DNA from 3 places in the Rhizobium sp. 05L419 genome. Region 1 is predicted to be linked to each of the others. Evidence: riboswitches for the same ligand, from Rfam matches in the RefSeq annotation. Region 1 holds a riboswitch; each other region holds the start of a gene.
What was found. Region 1 has a riboswitch for cobalamin ahead of nrdH (glutaredoxin-like protein NrdH). Riboswitches for the same ligand answer to the same signal wherever they lie in the genome.
Positions count from the first base shown of each region.

Region 2: it holds a riboswitch for cobalamin, as region 1 does, so the genes downstream of both, bluB (5,6-dimethylbenzimidazole synthase) here and nrdH (glutaredoxin-like protein NrdH) in region 1, are expected to answer to the same signal.
Region 3: it holds a riboswitch for cobalamin, as region 1 does, so the genes downstream of both, AC1DMK_RS09300 (ABC transporter substrate-binding protein) here and nrdH (glutaredoxin-like protein NrdH) in region 1, are expected to answer to the same signal.

Region 1 covers NZ_JBFTOF010000035.1:8,319-15,343, reverse strand. Annotated here, with positions in the region: gene nrdE (class 1b ribonucleoside-diphosphate reductase subunit alpha) at 1-1,025, opposite strand, end outside; gene nrdI (class Ib ribonucleoside-diphosphate reductase assembly flavoprotein NrdI) at 995-1,408, opposite strand; gene nrdH (glutaredoxin-like protein NrdH) at 1,423-1,644, opposite strand; cobalamin riboswitch at 1,889-2,115, opposite strand; partial or broken gene AC1DMK_RS28055 (5-methyltetrahydropteroyltriglutamate--homocysteine S-methyltransferase) at 2,238-2,860, opposite strand; partial or broken gene AC1DMK_RS28050 (HlyD family secretion protein) at 2,900-3,841, opposite strand; gene AC1DMK_RS28045 (DUF3302 domain-containing protein) at 3,838-4,083, opposite strand; gene AC1DMK_RS28040 (DUF1254 domain-containing protein) at 4,187-5,215, opposite strand; gene AC1DMK_RS28035 (FAD-binding protein) at 5,400-7,025, opposite strand, start outside.
Region 2 covers NZ_JBFTOF010000002.1:30,770-37,794, forward strand. Annotated here, with positions in the region: gene AC1DMK_RS02530 (NADP-dependent malic enzyme) at 1-1,125, shown strand, start outside; gene AC1DMK_RS02535 (DUF2865 domain-containing protein) at 1,254-2,339, shown strand; gene bluB (5,6-dimethylbenzimidazole synthase) at 2,343-3,038, opposite strand; cobalamin riboswitch at 3,080-3,263, opposite strand; gene AC1DMK_RS02545 (TolB family protein) at 3,289-4,122, opposite strand; gene AC1DMK_RS02550 (LTA synthase family protein) at 4,412-6,307, shown strand; gene AC1DMK_RS02555 (DUF1003 domain-containing protein) at 6,394-6,918, shown strand.
Region 3 covers NZ_JBFTOF010000005.1:295,972-302,996, forward strand. Annotated here, with positions in the region: gene AC1DMK_RS09275 (nucleotidyltransferase family protein) at 1-425, shown strand, start outside; gene AC1DMK_RS09280 (hypothetical protein) at 435-581, shown strand; gene AC1DMK_RS09285 (hypothetical protein) at 620-865, shown strand; gene AC1DMK_RS09290 (ABC transporter ATP-binding protein) at 1,077-1,841, opposite strand; gene AC1DMK_RS09295 (FecCD family ABC transporter permease) at 1,838-2,878, opposite strand; gene AC1DMK_RS09300 (ABC transporter substrate-binding protein) at 2,875-3,891, opposite strand; cobalamin riboswitch at 4,143-4,385, opposite strand; gene AC1DMK_RS09305 (hypothetical protein) at 4,588-5,073, shown strand; gene AC1DMK_RS09310 (hypothetical protein) at 5,207-5,362, opposite strand; gene AC1DMK_RS09315 (hypothetical protein) at 5,350-6,045, opposite strand; gene AC1DMK_RS09320 (dual specificity protein phosphatase family protein) at 6,273-6,836, shown strand; gene AC1DMK_RS09325 (hypothetical protein) at 6,833-7,025, opposite strand, start outside.

The DNA of each region.
Region 1 (7,025 bases):
ATGCGGCTGTCGGCGACCATTTCGCGGTACTTCTCCGTCACCGAGATTTCGGTGAACGGCACCCCGTAGACGCGTTCGACGTCATAGGGTGAGAAGAGGTACATATCGTCGTTGTTCCTGGCGAGTTCGAAGGTGATATCGGGTATGACGACACCGAGCGACAGCGTCTTGATCCTGATCTTCTCATCCGCGTTCTCGCGCTTGGTGTCGAGGAAACGCATGATGTCCGGATGGTGGGCGTTGAGATAGACGGCACCCGCGCCCTGGCGCGCGCCAAGCTGGTTGGCATAGGAGAAGCTGTCTTCCAGGAGCTTCATCACGGGGATGATGCCTGACGACTGGTTCTCGATGTGCTTGATCGGCGCCCCGGCCTCACGAATATTGGTGAGCGAAAGCGCAACGCCACCGCCTCGTTTGGAAAGTTGAAGCGCCGAATTGATGGAGCGCCCGATCGATTCCATATTGTCTTCGATGCGCATCAGGAAGCACGAGACGAGCTCGCCGCGCTGCTTCTTGCCAGCATTCAGAAAGGTCGGCGTCGCAGGCTGGAACCGGCCAGAAATGATCTCGTCGACCACGTCGCGAGCGAGTTGCTCGTTGCCGCGCGCGAGCGCGAGCGCGACCATGCAGACGCGGTCTTCATAGCGCTCCAGGTAGCGCTTTCCGTCAAAGGTCTTGAGCGTGTAGCTGGTGTAGTACTTGAACGCTCCGAGGAAGGTCGGGAAGCGGAATTTCCTCGCGTATGCGTGGTCGCACAGGTCGCGCACGAAATTGAACGAATACTGGTCGAGCACTTCGCGCTCGTAATAGCCTTCGCTCACGAGGTAGTCGAGTTTTTCCCTAAGGTTATGGAAGAAGACGGTATTCTGGTTGACGTGCTGCAGGAAATACTGCCGTGCCGCAAGCCGATCCTTGTCGAGCTGGATCCTTCCATCGTCGTCATAGAGATTCAGCATGGCGTTGAGCGCATGGTAGTCCAGCGCGGGTTCGACCTTCACAGGGCGTTCGAGCGTAACCGTGTCCAAAATCGTTCCAATCCGTTTTTGACGTTGGTGACGTCCTCGTCCGTACCCAGGAGCTCGAACCTGTTGAGGTAAGGCACCTGGCATTTTCTGGAGATGACGTCGCCGGCGAGCCCATAGGTCTTGCCGAAATTGCTGTTGCCCGCGGCGATCACGCCGCAGAGGTTGGAGCGGTTCTCCGCCTGGTTGAGGAAGCGGATCACCTGCTTGGGCACGGCTCCCTTGCCGCCATCGCCGCTGTATGTCGGCACCACGAGGACGAAAGGCCGGCGCACGAAAAAGGCTTCATCGGGCAGAACCGGAATACGGACCGCGTCCATCCCCAGCTTGCCGATGAAGCGATGGGTGTTTTCGGATCGGCTGGAGAAGTAGACGATCTGCCCCATCGGCGGTTCCCCGGTCAGGCAAGCGCGCTGATCATGTCGGGACGGAAGCCGGCCCAATGCTGTTCGCCTGCGACGACCACGGGGACCTGGCGATAGCCAAGACCCTGGACGAGTTCATAGGCCAGGGTATCGGTTGAAACGTCGACGATCAGGTATTCGATGCCGTGCCTATCGAGCGCGCGCGTGGTCGCGGTGCACTGAACGCAGGCAGGCTTGCTGTAAACGGTGATGTTCATTGGTATCCTCGTGTTTCGATGGCATGAAAGGTCGTTCGGGCATCCGCCGATGCTCGTGCGATGAGACGGAAAAAACAGGTGTCGCCTGCGGTCAGACGCTAAGCGGCCATCACTCGTCCTGATACGGATTGGAACTCAAGACATGGACTTCACCCCGAAGTTGGCTGATCGCGAGATCTCGGGGGCAGCGGGCACACGCGGATTCATTCCGCAGCACAACGCGACCTTCCGGACACCCCGCCCGTGGACGTTTCTGATCGAGGCAGGTCTCCTGGCTTACGGGTCGTCGCGTCCATCCTCGCCTTCCCGAAACCTTCCGGCTCCAGTGGCTTTCCCAGATGGATGCTCGCCGCTTACAGTTGCGGGGGCAGCTCCGGCATTGCGGAGTCCATCATGGGCTACCGCGCACCGTATTCCCGTCTTAGCCTCCAATCCTTGCGAATCGAAGGAACCTCGAACACTATATATAGTAGACAAGGTTAGATTCCCGTCAACGACTATGATCAACGGTCGACAAGATCGGTGGGATAAGCGGTACGGGGCGGCGGGAAGACGCCGGGATTTCCCCGGCGTCTCATCCGGTGGAAAGATCGTCAGACGCCGGCGGCCGACAACGTTCCGTGGCTGGTCAAGCGGAGCAGCCTCGCCGCTTCGACCATGTTGACTAGGGCAGGCTTGACCTCTTCCCATTTGCGGGTCTTCAGGCCGCAATCGGGATTGATCCACAACTGCGTATCATTGAGACGCCGCCTCGCCAGGTCGAGCAGTTCCGTCATTTGAGCGACATCTGGAATCCGCGGCGAGTGGATGTCGTAGACGCACGGACCGTTCTCGTTCGGTAGTCCTGGTGCTGGAAGACGTCGAGAAGCTCCATTTTCGAACGCGAGGTCTCGATCGAGATGACATCGGCGTCCATGGTCTCGATGGAAGCCATGATATCGTTGAACTCCGAATAGCACATGTGCGTGTGGATCTGCGTCTTGTCGGAAACGCCGCTCGAGCATATGCGAAACGCCTCAACCGCCCAATCGAGATAGGTGCCCCGATCGCCTTTCCGAAGGGGCAGGTCCTCTCGAAGCGCTGCCTCGTCGATCTGGATCATCGCAGTACCGGCTTCCTCCAGGTCGGCAACCTCGTCACGGATTGCAAGAGCGATCTGGCGGCATACGGCGCTGCGAGGAAGATCATCGCGAACGAACGACCAGTTCAGGATGGTTGCTCCATTGGCGTATCGCAGGTGGATGTCACCTCTCAATCAGAACGGATTGACGTAATTGGTGATGGCGATCTGGCGCAAGAGTACTTTGCGGATCACCTGCGCAGCCTTGACATGATCCGTGAAGATGGCCGCAGTACCAGTGCTTCCTGCGGGCAGTTTGGCTGCGAACGCCGCGTCGTCGAGCCTGATCCTGACCACGAACGGCACGGTCTGGATCAACTCGGAAGAGACAGCGGCGCCTGAAACTTTCGTCTGTCCGGTGGCCACCGCTTGCAAGACGCTCTCAACCTTGCCGGAATAGACCTTGCCTGGCATGAACTTGAACGTCGCTTCGACCGGCTGACCGGGCTCGATGTAACGGGCATTGATCTGCGGCACCTCCATGCCGATGATCGTGTCCGACGTATCGATGAACGCCATTGCCGGCGAAAGCGGCAGATTGGTGACACGCGCTCCGGTTCGTAGAGCTAGATTGGTCACGTATCCGTCAGCCGGAGCACGAACGACAGTTTTTTCCAGGTCCCACTTCGCGGCCACAAGCTCTGCCTGCAGCTGTTCGACCTCTGCCTGGCGTTGCTCGACGTCGAAGGCTCGACCCGCGCCACTTGTCTGCAGTCGTGTGGTTTAAGAAAGACGGAGCTGCTGCAGGTCCAGTTGTGCCTGCAGCGCATCCACCTTTGCCTTGAGGGGCACAGCGTCGATCGTGAAGAGAACGTCACCTGCCTTCAGCGGTGTATTTGGTTTAACGGGAACCTCGACGACTTCGCCAGCAACATCCGGAACGACGGCGACGGAGTTGCGGACGACAAGCGCTGTTCCTTGAGGCGCACCCCAGTTCATAGGGATAAACAATCCAACGAGCAGCAGGAGAAGTACCAGAACCGGCGAAACCTTCCAGAAAAGGTTGAACGGTATGATCCGGAATTTGACGAGGCAGAAGAGGATTACCAGGTAGACGTTCAGGAGGACGACGATCATTGGTGGGTCTCCGCCTTCCGAACACGGGGAACGTCAACGTAGGCCCAGATCAATACGATGGGCCATAGCGCAAACCCAAGCAGCAATGTCACCCAGCCCCCGACAGTTACCGCCTGGGTCCAGGGGTGGTTGCGGCGTTTCGCAATCATTCCCGGCAACATGGCGAGAAAAACAATCACGAATGTCGTGCTCAAGACCAGCACTATGAGGACGATCCAGGCGAAGAAGTCGACCAGTTGCATGATATGATCCTCTAGGCACGGAACGGTCGGTCATGTGGCTGACATAACCGACGGCCTCTTGTTGTTGCCGAACCCCAAATCCACTTCCATTGTGAAGCTGCAATCAGGGAGCGGGCTGGGCCTCAGGGAAGGTCCACGTCCCGTCCAGGACGTCTGTTTTCGGTCGATAGAGGCGCACCATGTAGTTCCAGCCGCTCTTGATCGGCAGACAATTGTCGATGTTGCGGCTGCATCCGCCGAACTGAACGGTCACAGCTCCATCAGGCGCCTTCTTGGCGGTGATGTTATTGATGTTGTAAACGCCGAGGGCGTTCTTTTCGTAGTAGCCCTTGGCATTGTAGAGGCTGATAGACCAGAAGCCATCGACGGGGACGTCCCTGGCCGTGAGTTTGTAAACGGTCTTGCCATCGTTCTTTGGCGGCACGACGTTGAGGTAGAGAGCATCCTTTTCCGGGTTGCCTCCCCACGCGGACGCCGAGCCGATGAGCCGGCGGACTGGGTCGACGTCTTCCTTTCTGCCGAACATGCCCTTGGTATCGGGAAGCGTGTCGGCCAAGACGAGGAGTGCCTTTCGCACCTTTGCCTGACTGAGCGGATCCCAATGAGGTACCTCGAACGTGCCGCTTCCGGCCGGTTGCTCAACTTTTATGGCGTCCTGCAGCGCATGAACGGCGGCAACGTCTTTTGGGTCCTTGGGATCGACAAGAGTGCGCACGCCCAACAGAACGTAGCGGGTGCCGACATTGTCCTTCGAAAGAACATGCACGCCCGGCTCGTAGGTCACGTCCTGTGTGTACTGGTCCTCGTTGATGACCTGCATCGACATGAAACGCTCGTGGGCATCGGGTAAGGTGACCGTGACCGGGCCTTGATCGAGGTCAAAGACCCCCGCAGAGTAGAGCGTATCGCGGTTCAGCCGGATGACCGTCTGTTTCTCGATAGTCGCTGGCTCGCGACGATGAAAGAACTTTCCGAAGCCTCCGTCTTTGACAATGCTGCTGAAATACAGATCGCTTTCGGCGCGTGGGAAGGTTTCGGCGGTCACCGCAACCGTGTCTGCCGCCAAGACCACGACGCTTTGCAACGCAGCGATGGACAACGCGGCGATAGCGATAAACAGCTTGTCGGTCATAGAAGGCCCTCCAGTTTCGCAGGTGTCGGTGCACCTTAGAGCCGCTCTACGACTGCGGAAGTACGTAACAGTAACATTTACGCAAATTTCGGGGAGACTGTTCCCGTGTGCCGGACGGCCAATAGCGCCGGCCGTCGAATCCGGCCGCCGGCAGTGGAAGCGTCGTTGGAAGCCATTCCTTCTCTCAACCGGTGCCCACGTCGTAGATGCGGCCCGTCAGCCAGGCCGGCCAGTCACGTTCGAAGAACGACTTCGAATCCTCGTCGAACGTCCGGTTGGGGCGTGTCGAAATGGCCATAGCGTCGCCGTCGAGGCGAACGACAATCTGCTCGTCGCGATGCTCCGGCCGTTCCTTCCTGAAGCAATACTCCCGTAGCGGCCCGGAGCTGACAAGCGGAAGAGACTCCCCATCGGGATCGCATATCGCTCGGGCGCCACGGCTGCCGCCGCCATTGTTGATGAAGAAGTCCAAGGCGCTGAGCACCGCCTCGGACGCCAGCGCCATCTGCTGCCATTGCAACGAACGGGCGGCTTCTCCGCCGCGGGCGTATGCAATTCCCTTCCTGCGGATTTCGTCATTGAGGCGACGGGCCTCGATCAGCGCATCGCCAACGCTTTCACTGCCACATATCATGCCTGCCCGGTCGCTCATTCGAGCTTGAACCTCGGACCGGACCGATTTCACGCTGAGCGCGCTGTCAGGCTGGAGCACCATGAGAAGCTGGGCAACGCCCACATCCGCAGCAGCACGCACGTCCTTGGTCGAGGCCACCTTCGCCCGTCCGCTCGCTCCAATGTGCTCCGCCGCCCGCGTTCCGAAGACCTGGCCGGCATTCAACGCCGCGCCGCCCGGACGGGTGACACCGTGTGTTCCTGCCGCTTCGCCAATGGCGTAGCATCCCGCCAGATTGCTCCGTCCCCAGGTGTCCACCATGACGCCGCCATTCATGTGCTGATTGTTGACGGCAAACTCCAGAGGCGCCTGGGCGATGTCGACCTTGTAGCGTCGATAAAGCTCGATAGAGAGAGGGTTCATCTGCTTGAGACGGTCGATCGGCAAATGCTGATCGGCCCCGGCCTTGGCGAGATAACGGCTTACGTCGACGTCGAGCCGATCGAGGCTGAACGGAAGATCTCCAGGAACCGGAAGCGGATTTCGGTTGAAATCCATAAAGACGCGTCGTCCCGCAGCGCTCTCGCGATGGATCGCCAGGTCGACCAGGCTGGACCCGAAATCAAGCATTCGCGTCGCGTGGAAGGGCCATTGATAGCCCTTGCGAAAGACGTTCGACGCCAGTTCCTGCGTGCTCCGGTAGTAAGCAGCCAGGAAGTGTTGTTCCGTACCGTCGGCGTCCACAGAGTAGATGTGCGGGATTGCCTGGACGTATGTGCCGGAAAGGTTCCAGGGAAAGCCTTCGCGTCTGGTTCCAATGCCGAACTGGCTTTCCGTGAGATTGACCAGTTCCACGCCAGCCTCAAGGGCAAGCCCCAGCGAGCCGAAGCAGCCGTTCGGATAGACGCTGTCGCGGTATAGTTCGCCGGGTCCTCCGGCCGCGAGAACGACGACCGCGCATACGTACAATGCAAGGCCAAAGGGATTGTCCTCCGTTCGATCGCTGGCACGCATTGCAAGGACGCCCACGACGCGGCGTTCCACGCCATCGACGTCCGTCAGTATCTTAACCACCGTGGTCTGGTTGTAGAACGGCACGCCCAGCCGGAGGGCCTCTTCTGCGAGAACCTTGACCATCAGACGCGAGGTTCGCGGACCGCAACTGGTGGCCCGGCCCACTTCGTCGTGATCGGTTTG
Region 2 (7,025 bases), on a different contig from region 1:
GATCCGCGCCTCATCCTGCGCATCGCGCCAGCCGTTGCCGAGGCAGCAGCCGAAAGCGGCGTTGCCGTGCGACCGATCACCGACTTCGATTCCTATCTCGATCAGTTGAACCGCTTCGTCTTCCGTTCCGGCTTTGTCATGAAGCCGATCTTCGCCGCAGCGAAGAATGCCGAACGCAAGCGCGTAATCTTCTCCGAAGGCGAGGACGAACGTGTTCTGCGCGCGGCACAGGTTCTGCTGGAAGAAGGGATTGCCGAACCGATCCTCATCGGCCGGCCCCAGGTTATCGAAACCCGCCTGCAGCGCTACGGACTTCGCATCCGGCCGCTTTCGGATTTCGATGTGATCAACCCGGAAGACGATCCGCGTTTCCGCGAATATGTAGACCTCTATTTCTCGTTGGTCGGCCGCCGCGGCGTCATCCCCGAGGCCGCCCGGACGATCGTTCGAACCAATACGACGGTCATCGGCGCGTTGGCCCTCAAGCGCGGCGAAGCCGACGCGCTGATCTGCGGTCTTGAAGGCCGCTACGAAAAGCACCTGCGCGACGTCCGCCAGATCATCGGCAAGCGGAAGGACGTCCGTGATTTTTCGGCGCTGAGCCTGCTGATCTCGCAGCGGGGCGCCACCTTCTTCACCGACACCTATGTGACCTTCAACCCCACCGCCGAGGAGGTCGCGGAGTCTGCAATCCTGGCGGCCGAGGAAATCAGGCGCTTCGGGATCACGCCGCGCGCCGCGCTCGTCTCGCATTCGAATTTCGGCTCCCGTGAATCCGAGAGCGCGACGAAGATGCGTGCAGCGCTCCAGCTGGTTCGTGATAGTGCGCCCGAGCTGGAAGTCGATGGCGAGATGCATGGCGAGAGCGCGATCTCCGAGGCGTTGCGCAAGCGCGTCATGCCGGATACGACCCTGCACGACGAAGCAAACCTGCTGGTATTTCCGAACCTCGACGCCGCCAACATCACGCTCGGCGTCGTCAAGTCGATGACCGATGGTCTGCATGTCGGCCCGATCCTGCTCGGTGCGGCAATGCCGGCCCATATCCTGGCGCCGTCGGTCACCTCCCGAGGTGTGGTGAACATGGCAGCGCTCGCCGTCGTGGAGGCTTCCCAGCCGGCTTGAGTTGGCAGAGATCGGGAAAATGCGTTAGAATTGCAACGGCAGCTTGTTAATACAAACAGGCTACTGAGGAAAGTGGCGGCGGACGTGCGCCCGATCCACTGGTATTTGCTCATCCACGGGACGATGCCTTGAAACGCCGGAATTTGCCTTTTGCGCTCCTGATCGCCCTTTCGACACCGGTTTATGCGCAAGTCGCGCCGATCTGCGGTGAGTTGCGCGCGCGTCTTGCGGACCTGCCGCAGGTGATAGGAACCACGCCCGAGGTTCGCAAATATGCGAGTGCCATCGCCGAGCAGAATCTCGAGCTTCGAAAAGTCAGAAGCGATTTGCGGCGTAATGGGTGCAGCGCCGGCAGCATGGTGACGATCGGCGGCGACAACGCCGACTTCTGTGGCGAGCTCGAGCAGGCGGAAGCCAAGATGGCCGATAATATCAGCTATCTCCAGCAGCGCCGCGACGAACTGCGGGCGCAGAGCGAAGATACCCGCACGCGCAACGAGCTGATCGCTGCACTCGACGCCAACAGTTGCAACGCAGAGTCGTCGCTCCCCGACGATCCCCAGTATGCACCGCCTCCGAGCATCGACGATCAGGCGATGCGCGACGACACGTTCATACCGCTCGGCGGTGGCCAGGGGCGGCGAAGGTCTTATGTTCCATCCGGTATGCAACCCCTTTCGCATCTCAACACGGTGTGCGTCCGCACCTGTGACGGAGGCTTCTTCCCGCTCAGCTCCAACGCGACTTCGATGGACTTCGCGCGCGACGCCGACACTTGCGCGAAAATGTGTCCCGGCGTCGATACGGAGCTTTTCTATCACGATGTCTCCGTCGGAGAGACATCGGACATGATCTCCACGGCGACGGGCGCGCCCTATAGCGCGATGCCGAATGCATTCGTCTACAAGAACCGCAAGCCGGGGGAAAAAACGTCCTGCAGCTGCGACCTCCCCGCCTACTACGAACGCATGAGAAAGAACCAGTCTGCAGTCACCGAACTGCCCAAGAACGGCTCGATCACCAAAATCGAGACCCGGAAGCCGGAGGCGCCTGCGATTGCGGCGCCTGCCCCGCAATCCCAGGTGCCCGACCGGCCCTATGATCTGCAAAGCGACAAGGTCCGCCAGATCGGACCCCAATTCCTAGCCGGCGATCAGGGGGCAATCGACCTCAAGCACCCATCGACCCCGGGTGCTCAACCGCAGCAGCGGTAGCGGTTATTCGATCCCTTCGCCATTGCCCCAGCGATCGGCAAAGATCAGCTCTGCGACTGGCATCCGCTGCCGCCAGCCTTTGACGGCGAGTTCAGGCTGCTCGTACAGCTGGTCGACATAGCCGACACAGAGCCACGCAACGATCTCGACCCGCTCGGGCACGCCGAGGATCTGCTTGAGGTCGGCTTCATGGAAGATGCTGACCCAGCCGACGCCGATCCCTTCCGCGCGCGCGGCTAGCCAGAGATTTTGTACCGCGCAGACCGTCGAATAGGAATCCATCCGCGGATTGTGCGTCCGTCCAAGCACGACGTCGCCGCAGCGATCCGGATCGCAGGTGATGCAGATTCCAAGCGGGGCGCTGCGGATGCCTTCCAGCTTCAGCGACCGATAGGCCTGCTGCCGTTCGCCGGAAAACATCTCGGCCGCCTCCAGATTGGCACGATTGAAGGCGTCCCACACGGCGGACTTGACGTCCGGGTCGCGCACGAGAATGAAGTTCCACGGCTGCATGAAGCCGACGGACGGTGCGTGGTGCGCGGCTTCCAGGAGACGTTTGATCACGTCGTCCGGCAGGATGTCAGGCAGAAACTCCGAGCGAACGTCCCGTCGCGTCTCAATTGCCTTGTAAACCGCTTTGCGTTCGTCCTCAGAAAAGGCCGCAGCTCTTGGTAGAGAGCCAGAATGGTCTGGTCGCATCGTCAATCCCCAACAACACAACCGCCCGCCGTCCACGCGGGTCAGTCTATGATTGTCGGGCCGGTCTTCTGACTTGGGGTCACCCGCCTGCCGCGCCTTCCCGGCACGGAGCCAGTGGCATTTGAGCGGCAAACGTCAGCCTTACAGCGTTGGGCACGTTCCGGTCTTGCACCGAATTCCCGATTCTCCCGCGCTGACGCGGGCACCCGACGAGCAACCTATGTCGCGAAATGCCGCCAAACGCAATCGATCAGGCGGACGCTGGGAAATATCTGACATAGGCGAACTCGTCACCGTCTGGTGACCAGTTGGGCACATTGATCGTTCCCTGCCCGCCGAATAGTTCGAAGAGTGTCGTCAGATTGCCGCCGTCCATGTCCATGAGCCGCAGCCTGACATTCAGGTCGCGCGGATGGTCGAACACGTCGGGATCATAGGAAAGGATCAGCACCTTGTCGTTTCCGGGAGACGGATGGGCGAACCAGTTGCCGTAGTCGTCGTGCGTGATTTGTTCGAGCCCTGTCCCATCAGGATGAATGCGCCAGATCTGCATGAGACCGGTGCGACTGGAATTGAAGTAGATCCATCGGCCGTCAAGGGAATAGTCAGGCCCGTCGTTGCGGCCCTCTCCGTGGGTGAGGCGCTTCTCCTCGCCTCCGCTGACCGGGATCGTGTAAATGTCGAAGAGGTCGTTGCGGATGCCGCAATAGGCGAGTTCCTGGCCGTCCGGTGACCAGCCATGCCAATAGGACGGAAGGTTCGTCGTAACCAGGCGGGGGACGCCGCCTTCGACAGGCAGAACGTAGATCGCCGACTTGCCGAATTCGGTCTTGTCTGAAATGACGATCCGCGAACCATCCGGAGAAATCCCGTGATCGTTGTTGCACGCGATCGCGAAGCCAGTATCGACCATCTCGACGCGCCCAGAACCATCGAGCGCGAGACGGTGAAGAAGCCCGTCCCCGTTCAGCAGGAGGTAGCTGCCGTCTGGTGAGAAATTGGGCGCTTCGACGAGTTGATCGGTTTGCCAGACACTCCGGGACACACCCGTCCGGACATTAAAGATCTCCACGGAACTGCGCACGTAAAGCCTCCTCGACCTCAGATTCAAACGAAGGTCTGAACTACGCCACCGCCTGCCCTCGCGCAAGGACACTTCTCGGCGGTTATGTTGCGTATGCTAGCTATGTCCCATCGCAAATCAGCATCATCGACGCAAAAGCGCCGAGGGCAATTTGATCAATAAAGTCATACATGCGGGAAACCTAACCGGTTCATCTAGCGTTCATGACGGAGATGTGACAGTTCGGTGAAGGTTTGATGACACTGGAGTTTCACCGTTGATCGCGCAAGTCTTAAGGTCTGAAGCGGCAATGCGCGTCGCGTCGCTTTACACGCGTGTCGGCGCAAGCGGACGCCCGACCGCGCTTCGCGGTGCGATCAGCGTAGCGCTTTCGGCATTGATAGCACTTTTGGCGACCGTCGCGGTCGAATCAATCGCACGTGGGGCTATCACCGATGTCGGGGAGTTCGTGACGTCGACGGCCCGTCCCGGCATGACGACTGTCGTGATGCTGACGGTGCTGATGCTGTCGCTCGACGCGGTGTTGGGTCGGCGGTTTCTGTCCGCGTTGATCGTTCTGCCGGCAGTGCTCGTCCCAGCATTCGTGTCCAATCAGAAGCAGCACTATCTCTCCGATCCGCTCTATCCGTCGGATGTACTTTTCGGGCGGCAGATCATGGAGCTTCTGCCCGTCATGGTTCGCGACCGTCCGTTTGCCGCCGTGGCACTTGCCGTTGGTATCCTGCTCTCGGTCACCGGAATCGTGCTTGCCTGGCGTTTTGCCTGGCGCCACTTTCCGAAGCTGTCGAGCAAGAACCGCACGAGAAGCCTTTGCCTCGGCCTACCTGTTATCGCGGCTTTCGCATCGCTGATGGACTACTCCCAGTATTCCTGGATCCGCGATCGTCTGCAGGTCGTGCCGATGATGTGGGACCAGAAGGAGAACTACCGCAGCAACGGCTTTATCCTGGCCTTCATGTTCAATATTCCGATGGCCGATGTTGCGGCTCCCGCCGGCTTCGGCACGCAAACGCTCGACGCTATTCCCGCACGCAACTACGGCTATCTGAGTGGCCCCCGTGAGAAGCCCGACGTCATCATGCTGATGAGCGAATCCTTCTGGGATCCCACCAGACTGAAGACGTTGAAGCTGTCTGAAGATCCGCTGCCGAATATCCGCGCAGCCCAATCCGGCCATGTTTTTTCGCCGGAATTCGGTGGCATGACGGCCAATGTCGAGTTCGAGGCGCTGACCGGCTTCTCGAACGCATTTCTGCCTTACGGCAGCATTCCCTATCAACAGTACGTCCGCACCGACGTTCCATCGCTTGCGACCTTCTTCCGGGGCGAAGGCTACGCAGCGCGTGCGCTGCATCCTTTCAGCGGCTGGTTCTGGAACCGCAACGAGGTCTACAAGGATTTCGGCTTCGAGGAGTTTCGCAGCGAGGAGACTATGCCGGCGATGGAAAAGCGCGGCATATTCGCCTCCGACGATTCCCTGATGAAGGAGATCATGCAGGAAGCGGATGGGATGGATCGCCCCTTCTTCTTCTTCGCTGTCACTCTGCAAGGTCATGGTCCGTACGAAGCCAACCGCTACGGCAAGAACACAATCGATATTCAAGGCAAACTGACGGAAGCCGACCGTGCGACGCTTGCCACCTACACACAGGGCGTCAAGGAGGCCGACGACAGCTTCAAGTTGCTGGTGGACTGGGCCGAGAAGCGCGAGCGTGAAACCATCATCGTGCTTTGGGGCGACCATCTTCCGCCGCTCGGCAATGTTTACATGGACACAGGCTACATGCCCGACCAGGTGGCAACCCGCAAGGCATCGGTCAGCGTCATGAAGCAGGAGCACGAGACGCCGCTGGTCATCTGGTCGAACAAGAAGGGATCGAAAGCGGACATCGGCACCATCAGCCCTTCTCTGCTGCCCTACCATTTGCTGAAATTCGCGGGCTACGAGCATCCATTCTACACCGGCTTCCTCGGCCGCGTTCAGAAGAAATATGCTGTCGTGGACCGCTATCAGCTCATTGCACGCGACAATACGCCCTCACCGGACTGGGTTCTCAATCCCAAAAACCTGGATCCGCTCGTGCGTGACTATCGCTATATCCAGCATGACATCATGTTCGGCAAAGCCCGGACGCTCGACCGCTTCTTCCCGCAGCACGCGTGGATACGCAATCCGGGCTCCTGAGCCGGTGGATTGCGTGTCGCATTGCAATTTCACTGCATAACGGAATACTCGCCCCGAACTAGGAATACAGTATCGGGAGTCGTTCCATGCATAACCTGCCAAACTTCGTACACCTTCATTTCGACAAGTCCGCCGACGAGCTGGGCGACATCGAGAAACGCGTTCTAGCCAAGGCTCATGAGCGCAAGATCATCTCGACCGACATCAACGCGGCACTTCAGGCGGAATCTTCACTGGGCGAAAGGCTATCTGATTCAATTGCCCGCATCGGCGGTTCCTGGGGCTTCATCTCCGCCTTCCTGGTTTTCCTGGTATTCTGGTCCGTCGTGAACACGATTGTCGTCACGACCCAACCCTTCGACCCCTACCCGTTCATTTTCCTGAACCTCATCCTCTCGATGATCGCCGCCATCCAGGCTCCGATCATCATGATGTCGCAGAACCGACAAGCCGAGCGCGATCGTTTCGAGGCGGCAAAGGATTATGAGGTAAATCTGAAGGCGGAGTTGGAGGTGCTGTCTCTCCACCAGAAGATCGATTTGCAGGTTTTGACGGAGATCGCCGCCATGCGCGAGGATATTGCGCGCCTGTCGCAGCGTTTGACAAGTTGAAACCCAAACGAGGGAGGTGAGGCTGCGGCCGGCCAGGAGCCGAGGGGACCGATGCCCGCAATGAATGACTGCTGCTTCAACGAAAAAGCCCGGCGCTGGGCCGGGCT
Region 3 (7,025 bases), on a different contig from region 1:
CGGGCAAGCCGTCGCCCATGCCTGCCCTCGGCGGCGCGTCGGCGGAAAACCTCCGGTTCCTCGATTACCTGATCTACGAGCCTGTCCGCACGGTGCTTCTCCATCGTGAAGGCGTAACCGTGCTTGTCCCCACCCCCGAGCGGTATGCGGTCCACAAACTCATCGTGTCCTCCAGAAGGCTCACAGACACGCTGGGACGCGTGAAGGCCGACAAAGACCTATCGCAGGCCGCCTTGCTCTTCGAAGCCCTCGTGGAGACGCGCCACGGCGACGAGCTGGCCGATGCTTGGCAGGAAGCATGGGAGCGAGGGGGTGCGTGGAGAGAGGGCATAGTCAGCGGCCTAGCGAGACTGCCCAAGAACGGGGTGAAAGCCCTCGAAAGGGTTCTCGGCCCCGAGGTGGTGGAAAGCCTGGTGAAAAGGTAATCTGAACAGATGACCGGGCAAGACACCCCATATGACCCCGGCCCTTGCCGGCGTTGCGGCAAGCCGTCGGAAGTCGTCCTCAAGATCGGCCAGCAAGTCGTGAACGGCGAGGACAAGTATCTGCCGGATCGTCGGCTATGCCTCGCCTGCTGCTAGATCGAGAAGAAGGAACTATGGGAAGCAGGAGTAGGGACATGACAGCAGAAATCGCGCCTGCCGACTTCCCCGGGCTTGAGAGCCTATGCTGGAACAGGAGCAAGACGGCTCCCATCGATCGGGAAACCGCGTGGAGCCTATATCGGGCCAACTGGCGGTTCATCTACCAGGACGATCTGACGGCCGAGGAAACCCACCTGATCGAAAGCCTTGAGGTCGAATTCGGGGCGCGGTTGCTCGGCACGGAAGGCCCACCACCTCCATTCGCTCTGATCACACCGTAGCCTCAGGAACATGAGCTGCTGCAAGCCTTGCCGGAGCTCGACGCCCCCGGCAGTGTCGGCGATAAGATCGTCACCGAGGTCAGAAAAGCTCTACTAACCCAAAAGATTGTCTGCCGGCGATGGATCCTTTCGGGGTTTGGCGAGCTGATTTTCTGGCGCAAGCAAGTGCCGCTCTGCGCCAGATGCCAACTCCTTCCCCGACCGCTGACGATCACTCGATCCGGTACTGCACGTGATACCGCCCGTGAAAATCCGAGCGCGCCACGCGTGCCGCGACGCCGAAGATGTCGCGGATGAGGGTCTCGGTCAGAACCTCGTCCGGGCCCCCTGCTGCCACCACCCTGCCCTGGTGAAGAACGGCGAGACTGTCGCAGAACATCGCTGCCAGATTGAGGTCGTGAAGTGCCACGATGCTGGTGGCGTCCAGCCTGGAAACCAGCGAGAGGATTTCGAGCTGATGCTGGATGTCCAGATGGTTGGTCGGCTCGTCGAGCAGAAGTTCGCTCGGGGTCTGCGCCAACGCGCGGGCGATCTGCACCCGCTGCCGCTCGCCGCCCGACAGCGTATGCCAGGCCTGGGCCGCACGATCCGCCATGCCGACCTGCACAAGCGCACTGGTGACGGCAAGCTCATCGCCCTCAGCCCACGGCGCGATCGGCCCGCGATGCGGGGTCCTGCCGAGACGGACGACGTCGGCGACAGTCAGCTGTGCGTCGGTGCCGGTCTGCTGTTCGACGAAGGCGACGCGCCGCGCGATGTCGATGCGCCGCATCCCGGCAATGTCGGTATCGCCGAGACGGATGACACCGCTCTTTACATGGCGCAATCCGCACATCAGCCTGAGCAGGCTGGATTTGCCGGATCCGTTCGGACCGAGCAGCCCGAGCGTCCTGCCCGGCGCCACCTCGATGCTGACGCCATCGACCACCATCCTGTTGCCCGCCGACCAGCGGACCTCACTTGCTGAAATGCTCATGTCACGCTCCTCGCGCGGTAAAGAATGACCGCAAAGGCCGGTGCGCCGAACAGTGCCGTGACGACGCCGATCGGCAGGATCTGCTGCGGAATGATGATGCGCGAGACGATGTCTGCCCCGACCATGAAGATTGCCCCCATCAGCGTTGCCGCCGGCAGCAGCCGCAGGTGTCCGGGACCGACGATGAAACGCGCCGCATGCGGGACGACCAGCCCGACAAAGCCGATGGAGCCGACGATGCTGACGACGGCGGCTGTCATCAGCGCGGTCAGCCCCAGCAGCACGATGCGGACCCTGCGGACCGGGATGCCGAGCGTTGCGGCGCTGTCTGCACCGAAGGCGAACGCATCGAGCGCTCGGGCATGGAACATGCATAGGACAAAGCCGGCGCCGGCGATCGGCGCCGCCAGATACACATCCGGCCAGCGCACGCCGCCAAGACTGCCGAGCAGCCAGAACATGACGCCGCGGGCCTGCTCGGCATTGGCCGATGTCGTAACGATATAGGATGTCAGCGCATTGAAGAGCTGCGAGCCCGCCACACCGGAGAGCACGACCCGGTCGTTCTGCCCGCCCGTTCCCGCCGCCAGCAGCGCGACGAACAGGAAGGCGATGACCGCGCCGATAAATGCCCCGGACGACAGCGTCAGCACCCCATAGCCGAGCCCCAGGATCATGACGGCCACGGCCCCCGTCGAGGCGCCGGCCGATATGCCGAGCACGTAGGGCTCCGCCAGCGGGTTTCGGAGCAGCGCCTGCAGGATCACCCCGCAGAGCGCCAGCGCCGCTCCCACGCTTGCCGCCACGAGTGCGCGGCTCAGCCTGTAGTCCCACACGATGCCCTGATGGATGCGGCTGAGCTCGAACGCCGTGCCGAAAGCCCGGTTGGCGACGGCCATTGCCGTGGTCGGCAGCGGAATGGCGATCTCGCCGATCGAGACGGCAAGGCTGATCATGAAGGCGAGAAGGACCAGAGAGACGGCAATGAGCGCACTCAGCACCCACCACCTGCCGCAAACAGCGATCCCGGAGCTCACTGCCTCAGCCCGAAGGCCTTGATGCCCTTTGCCAGACCCTCGATCCCGTCGATGGTGCGGATCGTCGGATTCATCGATTGCGCATCCATCATCACGAAGCGCCTTCCTTTCACCGCCTCGAGCTGGCTCGTCACCGGGTCCTTTTCGAGGAAGTCGATTTTCACCGCCGGGTCATCGGCAGCGTAGCGGCGGCGGTCCATGGTCGCGATCACGATGATCGCGGGGTTGGCCTCGGCGATCGTTTCCCAGCCGACCAGCGGCCACTCCTCCTCGCTCGTCACGACGTTTCTGGCACCGATCGCCTTCAGGATATAGGCAGGCGCACTGTTCTTGCCGGCAATGAAGGCGTCGCCGTTCACCTCCTTGCTGGAGAACCAGAAGACGACGGGGAGCTTGCTGCCGCCGGCGTCGGCAATCGATGCTGCCGCATTCGCCTCGCGCGCCTTCAGGGCTGCAACCAGCGCGTCGCCACGGTCCGTGACGTCGAAGATTTCGGCAAGTTCGCCGATCTCCCGATAGATCAGCTCCATCGTGAAGAGCTCCTTGCGCACGCCGTCTCCACCATCGGCGTTGACCTTCGCGACGCAATCGGCGGGCGCGATATAGGTGTTGATGCCGAGCTCGGAAAACTGCTCCCGCTTGCCGACCGAGCCCTGGGGGCCGACATGCCACTCGAATTCCGCGGCAACCAGGTCGGGCTCCTGGCCAACGACGGATTCAAAACTCGGGTCATTGTCGGCGAGACGCTTGATGGTCTGGTTGTCGGCGGCAAACTGCGGCAGGACCGGCCCGACCCAGACCGCCGTGCCGGCGATATTGTCCTTGAGACCGAGCGAAAGGAGAATTTCGGTCATGCCCTGGCCGATCGAAACGATCCTGCCGGGTGCCTTGTCGAAGGTGACGGTCCGGCCGCAATTGGAAAGCGCGAGAGGATACTGGGTCGCGCCCATGGCGGGAGCCGACAGCCCGGCGACGAAAAGGACGAGACTGAACGATTGAAGCATGTGACGCATGGAGTGCCTTTGTAGAATGGAGGAAAACGCGTCGCGCCCGCCGATCGGGCGGGAAACGCGAGGGTGAAGACGGGTTCGCAGCTGCCGCCCGGCGCCGGACCTCGGTCCATGCGTCGGGACGCAGATTTGCGTCAGCCGTTGCTAAAGATGGATGGCCCAATCAAGCCTGGGATTGGCGACGGCCACGCGGTTCGCACCGATGTCGAGATCGATCATGCTCGCTCCTGTTCCGGGCATCCCCGCCCGGTTGATTGGATCTATCTTCGACGGCAGGTCTCCTGGCTCGCGAATATATGCGTCTCATCTGCCTTCCCGCGCAAACGAGTGTCACGCAGTGGCATGGCGCCCGAAAAGGGCGCCACTGGGATGATCGGCAATCCGCTTACAGTTGCGGGGGCAGCCACGGTCTTGGTCCCTTGTTGGGTCGTCCGCACCGTGTTCCCTATTAATCCCCTCGGAGTCATCGTCGGGGAACCGTCGGGCGCAGTTAAGCCACGCCGTATGACAAGGTCAAGCCGAACGGCTCATGATGTTCAGCCTGAAAACGCCACATGGCTTCCATTCTCCATCGAGCCTTGCCAGAAGTGACGCGGCCAGACCGCTGATTCGACCAATTTCGGACACAGAAGGATGGCATGGCACTGCTCATGAGAGGCGCCCGTTCGCGGCGCGCCGCCACTGGACCGCTTGCGAGGTATGAAGGTGAAACTGCTAACTCTGGCCACGGCTTTGCTGTTTGCAACGGCGCTTGCTTCGACGGCCAATGCCGCACCCCAGAATTTCCCCGGCGCGCCGGGCGCGCTGACGCTTGCCGGCAAATGCGCCAAGCTCGTGGTCGGCAAGGTCGATGCGACGAAGGAGTGCCAGGGCGAAATCGCCAGCGTGACGCTGATCAACGGCCAGGTCACCTTGATCTTCACCTCCGGCGGCAAGATGCTCGGTTTCCAGGGCGACGGCACGAAGATCAAGCCGGCATCCGCCGGCAACGTCAGCCTGCCCCTCAGCCTCGTCGTCACCGGCGTCGGTCAGAAGATGACCGGCCAGGTGAAGGTGACGGGCACCTGCACGATGGGCAACCCCTACGGCGGTAAGCCGGTCGCCATCGAATGCACGGCCAAGAGCGCCGATACCGCCTTTGCCGGCAACTTCCGCACCAACGGCAAGTCGCCGAAGCAGAAGTAGCGTCAACGGGATACGGATGCCTACCCCGCCGTCGGATCGCCCGCGTTGGCGTCCAGATTCTGGTTCAGCCGCTTCAGAAGCGTGTCGACTTCCTCGTCCGTGAAGCCCGACAATGCCTGCCGGTTGCCTTCCATCAGGATTGCGCGCCGGGAAGGCGCTCCTCTGCCTGCTCTGTCAGGGTGATCAGGCGGCTCCGTCCGTCCTTGGGATCGGGGAGCCGCTGGACGAGGCCATCGCGTTCGATGCGCGACAGCAGCTGCGCCATCAGGCGGCTGATCAAGCGCACCACGCGCCGCTGCCCGGCTTGCGGGCGAGGCCTTCGTCGATGAGCTGCACGCCGATCGACCGCCCGTCGCGGGAGATGACGCGCGGCGCTCCGGCCTTGCCAGGCTGCCCGGCCGGGTTCATCGCGAAGGATCCGGCATTGAGGATGTTCAAGAGCCGCAGTTTGGCGGCAAAGCCGATACGTCTTTCACCGTCGCAGCGCGCATCGTCGATGCCCGGGCTGACGATATCGGCAATGACGATCTTCTCGCCCTTGTACCAGAAGGTGCCACCATCGGCGACGCAGTTGATGTGCTCGCCCTGTCCGCAATAGCCGAATGCCGCCTTCGCGGCCTGCGTCTGTGCCGGGGAAACCGAAACGGGTACCGCCTTTTCAGGTGCGGCCGGCGCCTTTGCCGGGATGGGAATCGCAGCGGGAGGCAGCACGCGCGAGACCGCGGAGATCGAGGCGGTCTGTTTCGGCCCGGCATCGCGTGCCGGCTCGCTTTTCGCAACGGTGACGGGGCGCGTGGCGGCGGGCGCGGGGGCATGCGCCGCCAGCATGGGCTTCACGCTCTTCCAGTTGTCGTAGACCGCGATGCCGCCAACGGCGATCGCGCCGATGATGGCCCAGGGGAGAGCGCTTCCGCCTCCCCTGCCTTTTGACCGTGTCGATGATTTGCGGCGGCGTGTCGCTGTCTTGGCCATGTGTCCGAATCCCGTGATCGGCGGATTATCGCCGCGCAATCCTTTCGGAAAGGTTGGCGAATGCCGTTTGGCACCGGCAAGTTTTTTTAAAAAGCCCGTCGTCACACAATCGCGCCATTTGGCGTGTCGGGAGGACACATCACGAACATTTGTTTTTGAAACGCTGGCACGCCAGGCCCGCGTGCGCCATGTGAGGGGCGAGGCGAAATTGGTTTGCGGATGAGAGTATGACACTCGGGCTTTTTTCAATTCTGAAGTGGCCAATCCGGCTCGTCGGCGCAGCCGGCTTGCTGGTCCTTGCGCATGCCGGAGTTGAACAGCTGTCCGGCAATTTTCACGAAGTCATCCCAGGTGAGCTCTACCGCTCCGCACAACCGAGTGGGTCCGACATCCAGACCTATGCCAATACCTACGGCATCAAGGCGATCCTCAACCTGCGCGACGAGAAACGGACGGACTGGTACGAGCAGGAGGCACAGGCAGCGGCGAGAAACGGCATAACACTGATTGATTTTCCGATCTCTTCGTCCAACGATCTGCCGGTCGAGGAAGCAACCCGGCTGGCCCAGCTGATGGCCGACGCGCCGAAACCGCTTCTCATCCACTGCGAACACGGCGCAAACCGCACCGGCCTGGCGGCGGCAATCTATGTAGGGGCAGTTAGCAAGCGCAGCGAGGCATTCGCCGAATTTCAACTGAGCCCCTATTTCGGGCATTTCGCGATACCCGGTTTCAGCCGTTATGCGGTCTACCGTTCCTGGGATGAATTCGAGGAAACCATCGGTTTCTAATCACCGGATGATCGAAAGCCGAGCGGCCGCGACGAGACGGGACTGCTCGATATGGCTTGGAACCTCTGCTGCCGAGCCGGCTTGAGGGCCGGAGCGTTGATATGACCCATCTGATCTCTCGATCCGATATCGATCCGGTTTTCGGCAGCCTGGCGTAGCGCCTGCCACTCGTTCTCGTGTTTCATGTAT